DNA from 3 places in the Streptomyces sp. NPDC006879 genome. Region 2 is predicted to be linked to each of the others. Evidence: riboswitches for the same ligand, from Rfam matches in the RefSeq annotation. Region 2 holds a riboswitch; each other region holds the start of a gene.
The links. Region 2 has a riboswitch for cyclic di-AMP ahead of ACFYMC_RS18315 (transglycosylase family protein). Riboswitches for the same ligand answer to the same signal wherever they lie in the genome.

Region 1: another riboswitch for cyclic di-AMP. It lies ahead of ACFYMC_RS17010 (M23 family metallopeptidase); the one in region 2 lies ahead of ACFYMC_RS18315 (transglycosylase family protein).
Region 3: another riboswitch for cyclic di-AMP. It lies ahead of ACFYMC_RS21305 (transglycosylase SLT domain-containing protein); the one in region 2 lies ahead of ACFYMC_RS18315 (transglycosylase family protein).

What each region holds. Positions count from the first base shown of each region.
Region 1 is NZ_JBIAGC010000020.1:513-5,436, forward strand. Features, by position in the region: gene ACFYMC_RS17005 (GntR family transcriptional regulator) at 106-783, opposite strand; gene ACFYMC_RS17010 (M23 family metallopeptidase) at 930-1,724, opposite strand; cyclic di-AMP (ydaO/yuaA leader) riboswitch at 1,738-1,896, opposite strand; gene ACFYMC_RS17015 (M16 family metallopeptidase) at 2,107-3,474, opposite strand; gene ACFYMC_RS17020 (M16 family metallopeptidase) at 3,522-4,865, opposite strand.
Region 2 is NZ_JBIAGC010000023.1:12,956-17,879, forward strand. Features, by position in the region: gene ACFYMC_RS18305 (cytochrome P450) at 1-1,153, shown strand, start outside; gene ACFYMC_RS18310 (transglycosylase family protein) at 1,269-2,378, shown strand; cyclic di-AMP (ydaO/yuaA leader) riboswitch at 2,664-2,835, shown strand; gene ACFYMC_RS18315 (transglycosylase family protein) at 2,838-3,578, shown strand; gene eno (phosphopyruvate hydratase) at 3,854-4,924, shown strand, end outside.
Region 3 is NZ_JBIAGC010000031.1:13,843-18,766, forward strand. Features, by position in the region: gene ACFYMC_RS21295 (PLP-dependent aminotransferase family protein) at 1-515, opposite strand, end outside; gene ACFYMC_RS21300 (DMT family transporter) at 620-1,528, shown strand; gene ACFYMC_RS21305 (transglycosylase SLT domain-containing protein) at 1,619-2,428, opposite strand; cyclic di-AMP (ydaO/yuaA leader) riboswitch at 2,432-2,616, opposite strand; gene ACFYMC_RS21310 (ATP-binding protein) at 3,488-4,768, shown strand.

The sequences.
Region 1 (4,924 bases), on a different contig from region 2:
TGCCGCGGAGAACCGGGAACCTCTGGCGAATTCACCGTTCCACACGGGGCAAAACCAGCCGCACGAACTACGGGAAAAGACACCAGCTGTCGTATACGGCAGCCGTTAATTCCGGACGCCGGAAATGTTTACAGAATGTTGCGAAGAACTCACGGGCACCGCCGGACGGAGTCGGTGAGCACGGGCGGCACGCTCCGCGTGCAGGGTGGTCAGCGCGCGGGCGCGCGCCGCGTCACCGCGGGCCACGGCGTCCACGATGGCCCCGTGCTCAGCCCAGGAGTCCACCGGCCGGGCAGGTGCCTCCACCGTGTACATCCAGGTGATCTTGTGCCGCAGCTGCGTCAGCAAGGAGATCAACCCCGCACTCCCCGAGGCCTGCGTGAGCGTGTCGTGGAACCAGCCACCCAACGAACGCAGGTCCTCCCCCTCCCCCCGCCGCGCCCTCTCCTGCCCCAGCCGCACCAGCCCGCGCAGCACCTTCAGGTGGGCCTCGGTGCGCCGCTGCGCCGCACGCGCCGCCCCCAACGGCTCCAACAGCACGCGCGTCTCCAACACGTCCGCCGCCTCCTGCGCAGTGGGTTCGGACACGCAGGCACCGGCATGGCGACGCGTGGTGACGAACCCCTCCGACTCCAGCGTGCGCAACGCCTCCCTGACCGGCACGCGCGACACCCCGTAGCGGCGGGCGAGGAGTTCCTCGGTGAGCCGGCTCCCGGGCTCGAAGACACCCGTGACGATGTCGTCCCGGATGGCCGTGCACACCGCGTGCGCGGGAACGCGCATATCCGAACCTCCGCCCTATTGCCTGCTGTTCGCGACTCTATTGCAGCACGGCTTTATTACAGATGAGGTTCAAGAATCCATGAGCATCTCTTGGAACGGCGAAGGCCCCGGCAATACGCCGGGGCCTTCGCACAGTTGCGGGGACGTCAGAGCTGGACGCCGCGCGAGCGCAGGTAGGAGATCGGGTCGATGTCCGACCCGTAGTCAACTCCGGTACGAGCCTCGAAGTGAAGGTGCGGGCCGCTGGAGTTGCCCGTGGAACCGGAGAGTCCTATTTGGTCCCCGGGAGTGACGCGCTGTCCCACCGACACCTTGATGGACAGCAGGTGCCCGTACTGGGTGTAGGTGCCGTCGTGCATCTTGATCACCACGTTATTGCCGTACGCCCCGCCCCAGCCGGCCTCGACGACGGTGCCGAGCCCCACCGAGCGGACCTCGGTACCGGAAGCAGCATGGAAGTCGATGCCCGTGTGGCTACCAGAGGACCACATGGCACCGCCGGCCTTGTAGGAGGTGCTGACATAGGAGCCGGCCACAGGCGAGACGAAGGTCAACAGGCGCTGCCGCTCGGCCTCGCGGGCCGCACGCTCCTTCGCCTCCCGTTCGGCCTTGGCGGCGGCCTCAGCGCGCTCGCGGGCCTCCTCCGCCCGCTGCTTGGCCTCCGCCTCGGCCGCGGCCTTGGCGGCGGCGAGTTCGGCTGCATGCTCCTGGGCCGCGGCCTGAGTCTCGATCTCGCCGGACAGGGAGTCGGCCACCACTACGGCGTTCAAGCCGGTGTCCTCGGCGCTGACACCCTGCTGGGGCCCCTCGGAAGCGGCGAGGGCCGGAGCGGCCAGCGTGCCCACGACACCGGCGGTGGCCAGGGTGGCGATGCTCGCGATATTCGCCGTTCGGCGGGAGGTACGGCTGGAACCGCGGTGCTTACCGGTGGCAGTCGCCATGAAAGAGGGTGGTCCTTTCCTTCCTTCTCGCCTACCGGGTTAGCTGACGGGTTCGGAGCAGGAAGGTCTCCTACGGTCCACCTCTGGTCGAGGCGGGCCGATTCACCCCAGGGACGAATGGGTCCCCGGCTCCCCAGGCTCACGCCTGACGGGGACTCGGCGATCGCTGTCCGGTGCCGCGGATGCGGCGTTTACAGCCGACGAACAGCGGGACTGACGCTAGGCGGATCACGACCAGATCACCAAACGGACACGATATTTTGTTGCGTACGCCACACCCCTAAGGCGTCACCACCACTACCAAACCGGACAGAGCGAAAGGAATGGGGTCCTGGCAGATGAACCGCCAGGACCCCCGAAGACCGCCCGAGTTGTACGGGTGTCAGTTCGCCACGACGGTGACCTCGCCGAGGCCCAGGGCCCGTACCGGCTCCTCGATCTCAGCAGCGTCGCCGACCAGCACCGTCACCAACCGGTCGACGGGAAAGGCGCTGACAGCGGCGGCCGTGGCCTCGACCGTGCCCGTCCGCGCCAATTGCAGGTACAACTGCGCCTGGTAGTCGTCCGGGAGGTGCTGCTCCACCTGATCGGCCAACGTGCCCGCGACGGCCGCGGCCGTCTCGAACTTCAGCGGGGCCACGCCCACCAGGTTCTGCACCGCGGCATCCCGCTCGGCATCGGTCAGGCCACCGGAGGCAAGCGTGCGCAGCACGGCCCAGAGATCTGCCAGTGCCGGGCCGGTGTTCGGCGTGTCAACGGATCCGCTGATGGCCAGCAACGAGGCCCCGGTGCCCTCCCGGGTGGAACGCAGCACCTGACCGAAGGCCCGGACGCCGTAGGTGTAACCCTTCTCCTCCCGCAGGACCCGGTCCAGACGGGAGGTGAGCGTCCCACCCAGGCAGTAGGTGCCCACGATCTGAGCGGGCCAGACCCGGTCGTGCCGGTCCGGACCGGTCCGGCCGATCAGCAACTGCGTCTGGACGGCACCGGGGCGGTCCACGATGACCACCCGCCCGGTGTCGTCCGCGGCCATCGGCTCCGCCGTCCGAGGCTCGGCGCTGCCGCCCGTCCAGGCACCGAGAGTCTCCGCGAGCAGGGCTTCCAGATCGATACCCGTCAGATCACCCACGACCACCACCGTCGCCGTGGCGGGCCGCACATGCGCCTCGTAGAAGGCACGCACGGCCGCCGAATCGATCCGGGCCACGGTCTCCTCGGTGCCCTGGCGCGGCCGGGACACCCGGGAGGTGGCCGGGAAGAGCTGCCGGGACAGCTCCTTGGCAGCCCGACGCGCCGGGTTGGCCAGCTCGTGCGGGATCTCATCCAGGCGGTTGCGCACCAGGCGGTCCACCTCACCGTCCGCGAAGGCCGGTGCCCGCAGGGCTTCCGCGAGCAGCCCCATCGCCTTGGAGAGCCGGGAGGCCGGCACTTCGAGGGACACCCGCATACCGGGGTGGTCCGCATGCGCGTCGAGTGTGGCCCCGCAGCGCTCCAGCTCGGCTGCGAACTCCTCGGCGGAGTGCTTGTCGGTACCCTCCGACAGGGCCCGCGCCATGATCGTGGCCACCCCGTCCAGGCCCTCGGGTTCGGCGTCCAACGGTGCGTCGAGGTTGATCTCCACGGCCACCACCTGTTGACCGGGGCGATGGCAGCGCAGCACGGTCAGCCCGTTGTCCAGGACGGACCGCTCAGGGGCGGGAAACGCCCACGGTTTGGCCTCGCCCGCACGCGGCTGCGGATGAAAGGTCATCTGCGTCATCCGGGTGGACTCGTCAGTCGGGGTCATCGCGCGCTCGCTCACTGGTCGGCCCCCTCGGCCTGTGCTGCTACTTCGGTCTCCTCCGCCGGGCGCGGCTCGTACACGAGCACCCCACGGTTGTCCGGGCGCAGCCGCGCCGCGGCCACCGCCTGGACCTCCTCGGCGGTGACGTCCAGGACTCGCTGTACCGCGGTGAACGCCAGCTGCGGATCGCCGAAGAGCACCGCGAAGCGGCACAGCTCGTCGGCCCGACCGGCCACCGTGCCCAGGCGGTCCAGCCATTCGCGCTCCAGCTGTGCCTGAGCGCGCTCCATCTCCTCGGCGGTCGGGCCCTCCGCCGCGAACCGCGCCAGCTCTTCGTCGACCGCGGCCTCGATCTCCGGCACCTCCACACCCGCCGAGGTCTTGACGTCCAGCCACCCGAGGGAGGGCGCCCCGGCCAGTCGCAGCAGGCCGAACCCGGCGGCGACGGCCGTCTGGTCGCGACGCACCAACCGGTTGTGCAGCCTGGAGGACTCCCCGCTCCCCAGGACCGTCAACGCGAGGTCGGCGGCGTCACACTCCCGAGTGCCGTCGTGCGGCAGGCGGTAGGCCGCCATCAGCGCCCGGGCCGGCACCTCCTCCACGATCTCCTCGCGCAGTTGCTTCCCGATCACCTCGGGCAGTGCGCCATCCCTCGGGGGCTGCTTACCCCCGTGCGCCGGAATCGAGCCGAAGTACTGCTCGACCCAGGCAAGTGTCTGCTCGGGGTCGATGTCGCCGACGATGGAGAGCACGGCGTTGTTGGGGGCGTAGTAGGTCCGGAAGAAGTTCCGGGCGTCTTCCAGGGAAGCAGCATCGAGATCGGCCATCGAACCGATCGGCGTGTGGTGGTAGGGGTGGCCCTCGGGGTACACCAGCGCGGTCAGCCGCTCGAAGGCCGTGCCGTAGGGGACGTTGTCGTAGCGCTGGCGGCGCTCGTTCTTGACCACGTCGCGCTGGTTCTCCATGGACTCGTCGTCCAGGGCGGTCAGCAACGAGCCCATCCGGTCCGCCTCCAGCCAGAGCGCGAGCTCCAACTGGTGCGTCGGCATGGTCTCGAAGTAGTTGGTGCGCTCGAAGCTCGTCGTGCCGTTGAGCGAACCACCGGCGCCCTGGACGAGCTCGAAGTGGCCGTTACCGGGGACGCTCGCCGAACCCTGGAACATCAGGTGCTCGAAGAGGTGAGCCAGACCGGTGCGGCCCTTGACCTCGTGACGGGAACCGACGTCGTACCAGAGGCAGACCGCGGCCACCGGGGTCAGATGGTCCTCGGAGAGCACCACGCGCAGGCCGTTGGCCAGCCGGTGCTCTGTCGCTGTCAGGCCGCCGGAGCCGGCCTCGGCGGTGGCCGTGTGACCCATGGGCATGTGGTCCCTTCGATCGCGTTCGGGAGAAGTCCTGCCACTGTATGCAAGCGCGC
Region 2 (4,924 bases):
CACCACGCTGCCCAGCGGGGTCGAGGCCTGGTTGGTGACCCGGTACGGGGACGCCCGGCAGGCCCTCGCCGACCAGCGGTTGAGCAAGAATCCGGCGCATCACGCGGAGCCTGCGCATGCGAAGGGCAAGACCGGGATCCCCGGTGAGCGCAAGGCCGAGCTGATGACGCACCTGCTCAACATCGACCCGCCGGACCACACCCGGCTGCGCAGACTGGTGGCCAAGGCGTTCACCCCGCGGAGGGTGGCCGAGTTCACGCCGCGGGTGCAGGAGCTCACCGATCAGCTGATTGATGAATTCGCTACAAAGGGGGAGGCGGATCTCATCCACGAGTTCGCCTTCCCGCTGCCCATCTACGCCATCTGCGAGATGCTCGGAGTACCGCGGGAGGACCAGAACGACTTCCGTGACTGGGCCGGCATGATGATCCGGCACGGTGGCGGCCCGCGGGGCGGGGTGGCCCGTTCGGTGAAGCAGATGCGCGCCTACTTGGCCGATCTGATCCACCGCAAGCGCGCCGACCCGGGGGAGGACCTCATCTCGGGTCTGATCAGGGCGAGCGACCACGGCGAGCACCTGACGGAGAACGAGGCCGCGGCGATGGCCTTCATCCTGCTCTTCGCAGGCTTCGAGACCACGGTCAACCTCATCGGCAACGGCACCTATGCGCTGTTGCGCAACCCGGACCAGCGGTTGCGCCTGCAGAACTCGTTGGCGGCGGGGGAGCGCGGGCTGTTGGAGACAGGGGTCGAGGAACTGTTGCGTTACGACGGGCCGGTGGAGTTGGCCACCTGGCGGTTCGCCACCGAGGACCTGACTCTGGGCGGCCGGCGGATCGAGGCGGGGGACCCGGTGTTGGTCGTGCTGGCGGCTGCGGATCGGGACCCGGCGCGGTTCACGGACCCCGACACCCTTGATCTGTCCCGGCGCGACAACCAACACCTGGGGTACGGGCACGGCATCCACTACTGTCTCGGCGCGCCCCTGGCGCGGCTGGAAGGACAGACCGCGCTCGCCACCTTGCTGACCCGGCTACCCGATTTGCGACTTGGGGGCAATCCGGACGAACTGCGTTGGCGGGGCGGGCTGATCATGCGTGGATTGCGAACACTCCCTGTGGAGTTCACGCCCGTTACGTCACAAAGGAGTTGACGTAGCGTCACTATCGTGACCGGAGCGTGATCTGAGCTGCACCGACTTGTAACAAGTGTTCGGCTGACGCTACTTTCGCCCCCACGTCCTCTGCAGTCCCGCGAAAGGCAACCGCATGCGCTCCGGGAATGGCCGTCATCGGCGCCCCCGTCAGGCCCCCGCGCTCGTCGTCACCGCAGGAGTCACCGGCTCCGCGCTGGCCCTGCCGCTCCTCGCCGCCACCGGCGCTCAGGCTGCCGACGCGGCCACCTGGGACAAGGTGGCCGAATGCGAGAGCGGTGGCGCCTGGAGCGCCGACCAGGGCAACGGCTACTACGGCGGCCTCCAGTTCACCCAGGAGGTCTGGGAGGCCAACGGTGGCCTCGACTTCGCTCCGCGCGCCGATCTGGCCAGCCGTTCGCAGCAGATAGTCGTCGGGGAGAAGGTCCTCGCGGCTCAGGGCCCCTCGGCCTGGCCGCAGTGTTCAGGCCCCGCGGGACTGGTCAAGGACAGCGTCAAGCCTGATGTGGACCCCGGGCTCGGGACGGAGAAGCGGGAGATCGCCCCGGCGCCGATTCGTCCCGCGGACTCCCTTCCGGTGGAAGAGCCCGAGAAGGCGCCCGAGCAGCCCGCGGCCACCCCCTCCGCCCCGGCAACCCCTTCCGCCCCGGTGACGCCGTCCGCGCCCGCGACTCCCGAGCTGCCGGACGCCTCGGCAACCCCGGGTGCTCCCGTCACTCCCACCACTCCCACCACTCCCGTCACTCCCACGGTGCCGGGCACTCCCACTAACCCCGTTGCTCCCACCACCCCTGCGACCCCCACCGCTCCCACCACCCCCGCGACGCCGGGCGCCCCCACCACGCCCGCAGCGAGCCTCGCGCCCGCCACGCCTGCCGGGCCCGAGGTGCCCGTCACCCCTGGCGTGGTGGGCGAGGGCTCGACCGTGACGCCCGTGGCTGGCGCGTCAGGAGTGACGGCCGCGGACCCCGCTGTGGCCATCGGGACGGGCAAGCATCGTGGCGAACCGGCCGAGGAGTCCTCTGGTGCATCCGCCGGGGCGCTCTCTGACGCGGCATCGGATGGTGCATACACGGTCAAGCCGGGCGACAACCTGACGGATATCGCCGGCGCGCACGGAGTCGCGGGTGGCTGGACCGCGATCTATCAGGCGAACGAAGAGGTGATCGGCTCCGATGCCGACCTCATCAAGCCTGGCCAGAGCCTCGATCTGAGCGGCAAATAGGGATACTTGGGGCGCGCCGCTTCTCCGATGCGTGGGTCAATGTCCTGGTTCGCGTAAGTGAGACATGAGTCTCTTCCACCCAACTGGCGCGCCCCTTCGGCGGAGTGTGGTGATTCCGCCCCTCACCTGCGTAAATGCCGGTTCTCTGCTAGGTGTTTTGGGCGTTTTTCCTAGCTTGTCCGATATTGAAGATCGGTAGTGGCTGTGTCTACGGTCTGAACCGCTCGCCACCGCGGGCTCCTTCGACCGCACGCCGAGTCCTGCCGGCGGACGGGGGAACAGTCGTCGCGTCAAGCGCCGAAGGCAGGAGCGGGGGACCCAAGGTTTCCGCCGGGACCGACCACTGAAAGGTGGTCAGGGACCGGCTAGGGGTGAAGCCGAGCGCTAGGACGCTCGGCCGGGCAACTCATTGGCCCGAACCCGACAGCTCACCTCGTAGGCGTCGGTGAGGAGACCTCCATGCAGCTTTCGGGCAAGGGCAAGCATCGCCGTCCGTCCAAGGCCACCCGTATCGTCACCCTCGCCGGCGTCACCGGCGCGGCCGTCGCCGCCCCGCTGATGGCCGTCGGTAGCGCGAACGCCGCCACCGCATCCGAGTGGGACCGCGTCGCGCAGTGCGAGTCCGGTGGCAACTGGTCCATCAACACGGGCAACGGCTACTACGGCGGCCTGCAGTTCTCGCCGTCCACCTGGGCCGCCTACGGGGGCACCGCCTACGCCTCCAGCGCGCACCTGGCGAGCAAGTCCCAGCAGATAGCCATCGCCGAGAAGGTCCTCGCCGGCCAGGGCAAGGGCGCCTGGCCGTCCTGCGGTGTCGGCCTGTCGAACTCCGCATACAAGGGCTCCTCCGCCTCCAAGCCCGCCGCCACCCCGAAGAAGGCCGCTCCGAAGGCCACGGTCAAGAAGAGCACCACGGTCAAGAAGAGCACCACGGTCAAGAAGAGCACCACCGTCAAGAAGAGCGCTCCGGTGCGCAGCGAGCAGGCGCCGACCAGCCGTTCGCAGACCCGCCCGCAGGCCACGGCGCAGGGCTTCAAGAAGGGCGACGGCTCCTACGAGGTGAAGTCGGGCGACACCCTGGGCACCATCGCCGAGGCGAAGGGCGTCAAGGGGGGCTGGCAGAAGCTGTTCGAGCTGAACAAGGACGTCATCAGTGACGCCGACCTGATCTACCCGGGTCAGATGCTGCACCTGAGCTAGGGGTTGGCCGGCCGCGGCCGTCAGTCCGCCGCGGCCCCGCCTCCTCCCGCCCGGCACGTACGGCTGTCCCCGCGTGCCGGGCGGAGCTCTGTCTCGACCTCGGCACCCTTCTGCGGCCGTCTTCTTTGCCCTCTGAAGGAGGCCTTTGACCCCTTTTTCTGTCCAGGGGTCGGGCAGTCGGGCGGTCGAGCTCCCGGAGGCGGTTAGGCTCTAGGCGGCAGGCCACCGCAAGGCCATCACGCCACCGCACATCCAGCGTCACATCCCAGAAGGAGATGCTCGTGCCGTCCATCGACGTCGTCGTAGCCCGGGAAATCCTGGACTCCCGAGGCAACCCCACGGTCGAGGTCGAGGTGGGCCTCGACGACGGCAGCACCGGCCGTGCTGCCGTGCCGTCCGGCGCCTCCACCGGTGCTTTCGAGGCCATCGAGCTCCGCGACGGGGACCCGAACCGCTACCTCGGCAAGGGTGTCGAGAAGGCCGTCCTCGCCGTCATCGAGCAGATCGGCCCGGAGCTCGTCGGCTACGACGCCACCGAGCAGCGTCTGATCGACCAGGCCATGTTCGACCTGGACGCCACCGACAACAAGGGCTCGCTTGGCGCCAACGCCATCCTCGGTGTTTCGCTGGCTGTCGCCCACGCCGCGTCCGAGGCCTCGGACCTCCCGCTCTTCCGCTACCTCGGTGGCCCGAACGCGCACCTGCTGCCCGTTCCGATGATGAACATCCTCAACGGTGGGTCGCACGCCGACTCCAACGTGGACATCCAGGAGTTCATGATCGCGCCGATCGGCGCCGAGTCCTTCTCCGAGGCGCTGCGCTGGGGTACCGAGGTCTACCACACCCTCAAGGCCGTCCTGAAGCGTAAGGGCCTGTCCACCGGCCTTGGCGACGAGGGTGGATTCGCCCCGAACCTGGAGTCCAACCGCGCCGCCCTGGACCTCATTCTTGAGGCCATCAAGGAGGCCGGCTACGCCCCGGGCAAGGACATCGCGCTCGCCCTCGACTGTGCCGCCTCCGAGTTCTACAAGGAAGGCAAGTACGAGTTCGAGGGCCAGTCCCGTTCGGCCGCCGAGATGACCGAGTACTACGAGGAGCTCGTCTCCGCGTACCCGCTGGTCTCCATCGAGGACCCGCTGTTCGAGGACGACTGGGCCGGCTGGAAGGTCATCACTGACAAGCTCGGCACCAGGGTGCAGCTCGTCGGCGACGACCTCTTCGTCACCAACCCCGAGCGCCTGGCCCGCGGCATCGAGGAGGGCTCCGCCAACGCCCTGCTCGTCAAGGTGAACCAGATCGGCTCGCTGACCGAGACCCTCGACGCGGTCGAGCTCGCCCAGCGCAAC
Region 3 (4,924 bases), on a different contig from region 2:
AGGGTGGCAAGGAGGGACCGCTCGGCGCGCAGCCAGGCCGCCCGCGGGAACGCCGCGAGGTCGGGCACTCCGGGAGAGAGGTCGATCCGGCAGGGGTGCGTACGCAGTTCCTCGACGACTCCGTCACGGACGGGACCGCTGAAGGGCTCCTCCGGGAAGCTGGAGGTCGCTTCGCCGGCGCCGCCATTCGCCGGCGTTCCGGGGCGCGCACCGGCCGCGGGAGCGGCGAGGACCACCGTGCCGGCGCGGCCCCGACCGGCCATCTGGCCGTCCTCCGCCAGGCGCCGGTAGGCCTCGGTCACCACTCCACGCGAGATGTGCAGCTCCTCGGCCAGGACTCGGGTCGCGGGCAACCTGCTGCCCACCTGGAGACGACCGTCTGCGATGGCTGATCGCAGTTGCTCGGCCAGCCAGTCGGCACGACCACCGCGAGGGACATGGCCGATGTCCAGCTGCAGGAAGTCCGAGCTCGTAGTTATGGACCTTTTGACCGGCTCATCTTTGGACCTGTTCACAGGGCCATTGTCTACCCAAGGTTGAGGTCATGCACCTGATCTCAACTTCTTGCTCAGCACCGCCCCCGTCCCCTGTGCGTCGTGTCGGTCCGGGCGTCGTGGGCATGGCGCTGGTGGGAGCCGGTGTCACCGCCTCCCGCACCCTCGACTCGGCGCCCCTGTTCACCGCCCAGGCCATCCGTTACGCGTCAGCTGCTCTGCTGCTGCTCGCGCTGGCCCGGCTGGGGCGGGTCACGCTCACCCTTCCGCGCGGCGGCGAGTGGCTGTGGCTGGCGGGCGTCGCAGCCACCGGGCTGGTGCTGTTCAACGTGGCCGTGGTCCGCGGGGTCGCGCACGCCGAACCCGCGGTCATCGCGGTATCCGTCGCCTGCGTTCCGGTGCTGCTCTGTGTCCTTGGCCCCCTGCTCCAGCGGCGGCGCCCCACCAGACGGGTCCTGCTCGCCGCGGTGCTGGTGACGGCCGGCGGGATGCTGGTGGAGGGCCTGGGCCGTACCGATGGCACCGGAGTGGCGTGGGCCGCCCTCGCCCTGGCCTGCGAGGCGGCCTTCACCTTGCTTGCCGTTCCGGTGCTCGCCCGGCACGGGGCCTTCGGGGTTTCCATCCACGCGGTGTGGCTGGGCACGCTGCTGTTCACGCTCCTCGCCCTGTGCACGGAGGGGACCTCGGCGGCGGCGCGGCTGGGGGTGAGGGACGCGGTGGCGATCGCCTACCTTGCGGTCCTCGTCACGGCCGCCGCCTTCGTGCTCTGGTACCGGACGGTCGCTGCCGTCGGCGCGGACCGGGCCGGACTGCTGGCAGGGACGGCTCCGCTGGCAGCGGCGGGGACCGACGCCCTGGTCGGTGGCGGTGCGCCGGGGCCCTTGGTGTGGCTCGGCATGCTCGTGATCGTCGGCGCTCTCACCGTCGGGCTGTGGAATCCGCGGCGGCCGATCGCCCCTTCGGCGCCGGTTCGGCCGAGCGGATCCGAAGCGCAGAGGGGCGAAGGGGTGGGTGCGGGTCCGGCCCGCTCATGAGGCCTGGCGCGCGGAGCCGGGGCAGGCCAGGACGGCGTTGGAACGCCGCTGCCGGCCCCGGGGTCCGGGGCCGGCAGGAGGAGGGGTGCGTCAGTAGGCGCCGAAGACGTTGTCGATGGAGCCGTACCGCTTGGCGGCGTAGTTGCAGGCCGCGGTGATGTTGGCGACCGGGTCGTATGAGTCGAAGGAGGTCCCGGGCACGTGGTAGGCGCGGAACGTCGGGTCGATCACCTGGAGCAGGCCCTTGGAGGGGATGCCGTTGCGCGCGTTGATGTCCCAGTTGTTGATCGCGAGCGGGTTGCCGCTGGATTCACGCATGATGTTGCGGTGGATACCGGCGTAAGTGCCGGGAATACCGTGCTTGGCCATGATGTCCAGGGACTCGCGGATCCACCCGTCGAGGTTGTTGGCGTAGGTCTTCGCCGCGGCCTTGACTGCTGTCTGGGTCGCTGTGACCGCCTTCGCGCTGCTCGTCGTCCCGGCCGCGGCGACCGTGGCGATCGCGCCACCGGCTCCTGCCGAAGCCTTGGCCTTGGCGCCGATCGTGAGCTCAAGCCCGGGATGGATCAGCGAGGGGTCGACTCCGACGGCGCCGCGGTTGTCGCTGTACAGCTGCTTCCAGCCGCCGCTCACCGCGTGCTTCTCCGCGATCTTCGACAGGGAGTCTCCCGCGACCACCGCGTAGGTGACCGTCGAGGCCTTGGCCTGTACGGCGGCGACCGCCGTGGTGGCGACCGCGGCCTTGGGAGCGGCCAGCACGGCCGCACTGCTCGGAGCGGCCTGCGCGGTGGCGGCGCCCATCACGGGCAGGGCCAGTACGGCGCTTCCCGTCCCCGCTACGAGGAATCGACGGGCGAGGGCGTTCCTCTTGGTACGGCGGTGCTTACCCTTTGCAGGCATGGTGAATTTCCTCTCCATCGCCTACGAGGTGAGCTGTCGGGTTCGGGCTGAAGATGCCCGGCCGCCACATGTGTGCGACTTCACCCCAAGCCGTTCCGCATCGCGGACCGGCGACTTACCTGGGTCCCCCGCTCCTGCCGTATGGGTGTGGGGTTCCAGATGGCGGCAGGACTCGGCGTTCCACCCGGAATGACGGTGACATTAGGCGAAGCGCAGCTCGCAGAACAAGGCGGAAATCTTCTCCGCAAAGCACTGCCGAGCACTAACCGGTGGTGAATTCGAGATCACTTCCGGAGATCAAACTTTCAACTCTCCTTTCAGTGTTCGGATTCCCCGGAACACCCATTGATCACTTCACCGTCAAGGCCGTGACCCAAATCACCTGACACCCCAAGACACAACGACCCAAATCGCCCATTAAGCGCGCATAACGATCCAAAGCGACCCCCGCAGAAACGGGCGCTTCGATCAACCACTCAAAGTAATTCGCCAATTCCCAGATGACTTTGACGGCCGCCCAGAAACACCCCCACCATCACCCGAAGAACGCGTCGCACCCCGCCGCGGAGCAGGACCGGCCCGGCGAGCGCATGGGAGAACGAGAAAGGAAGCCGTCGCGGGAAGGCGATCGACCGTCGGGGAGATGGCACGAACCTCCACTCGGGCAGCCCCAACTGACAGCCCGTAACTCCTCGCCCGGACCGGCGTCGGTACCGGCCGACACCGAGCAGGGGCGAGTGGCACGGCATGCCGTGCCACCCCCGGGCCACGGAACTGCGCGAGGGACACGGCTCGTTGGTCCACGGACCGTCGGGCCCCGACGCCCGGATTCAGACCGAGTCACCCGTACCGCCCCGCGGCGCGGTACAGAGGGCGACCTGCGGCAGCCACCCGCGTCCGGCCACGCACCCCTACCCGCGGAGTGACTGCCGCGTCACCGGCCGCCACCGCCCTCCCCTCCCCGCTCGCCGGTCCGGTCGCGGGCGCGGACAATGAGGGGCGAGGCGCCGCGCTCCTGTCGACCAGGCGGCGGCTCTTGCCGGCAAGGGTGGGTGGACGATGCCGACGTGGCGACTGCGGGACTTCCACGACGATGACCTGGACAGCGCCATCCAGATCTGGGACCAGGACCGAGCGCCACAGGACCTCCCGGCCGTTTTCCCGGTTTCCGAGGTGATGTCCGTCGCCCGGACCGGCGGGCCCGCCGTGGTCGCGGTGGTCGGCGACGACATGGTGGGCATGGCAGTGGCCCAGGCCCAGGGGGAACGGGCCTGGATCACCCTGGTCGCGCTCTCCGAGACCTGGCGCAACCGTGGAGTCGGCAGCGCTCTGATCGCCGAACTCGAACGGCGCCTGCGCGTGCGTGGGGTGCGCCGCATCAGCGCCCTGCTGGCGCCGGGGGCAACCGGGACCGCGGCTCTGGACAACTGCGGCTACCGTTCCCGCGACGGCCTGGTGTTCTACGAGAAGGTCGAGCACCTCGGTGCGAGTGACGCCGGCCTGCTCGCCGAACTCGGCGGCAGGGTGCTCGCGCCGGGACTGTGGGACGCCCTGGCGGGGATGGAACGCGAGAAGGCGTCGATCGAACGGCGGATCGTGCTTCCCCTGGTCGAGCGTTCCCTCGCCGAACAGTACGGAGTGACCCCGCCGAAAGCCGTCATCCTCTTCGGCCCACCGGGTACCGGGAAGACGAGCTTCGCCAAAGCCGTGGCCTCCCGGCTGGAATGGCCCTTCGTGGAGATCTTCCCTTCCCGCCTCGCCGCGGGCTCCTCGGGTGGCTTGGCCACCTCGCTTCGGGACACCTTTGCGGATCTGGCCGAACTGCAGTCCGTTCTGTTGTTCATCGACGAGGTCGAGGAGATCGCCGGGGCCAGGTCAGGTCTGGCCATCGACCCCGGCCACGGCGTCACCAATGAACTCCTCAAACTTATTCCAGGATTCCGTGACCATGACGACCGACTGTTGATCTGTGCCACCAATTCCGTCAGATCCCTGGATCTGGCTTTCCTGCGCCCCGGACGTTTCGACTACGTGATTCCCGTCGGCCCTCCGGACCCAGCTGCCCGAGCCGCGATCTGGCAGCGTTACCTGGGTTCGGCCGCTGGCCGGGTCGATCTCCAACGCCTGGTGGCGGCCAGCGAGATGTTCACCCCGGCGGATATCGAATTCGCCGCCCGCAAAGGCGCTCACACGGCGTTCGAACGGGAAGTCGTGGATCGGGCGGGCGAGCCGGCCAGCACCGGGGACTATCTCAAGGCCGTGGCCGACACCCGCCCCACACTCACCGACCAGGCACTCACCGAGTTCCACGAGGACATCGAGCGGCACGGACGCGTGTGAGGACTGTCCCTCGGTACCCGGTGGATCAACACGCCGCGTCAGATGTGCCGTGCCACAAGGGTGGACACCTTCCTCGGATCACCGCCAGCTGTCCGGGCTGCGCAGTCGACCGATGGGACGAGTACGACCACACATGCTGAAAGCTGATAGACGACG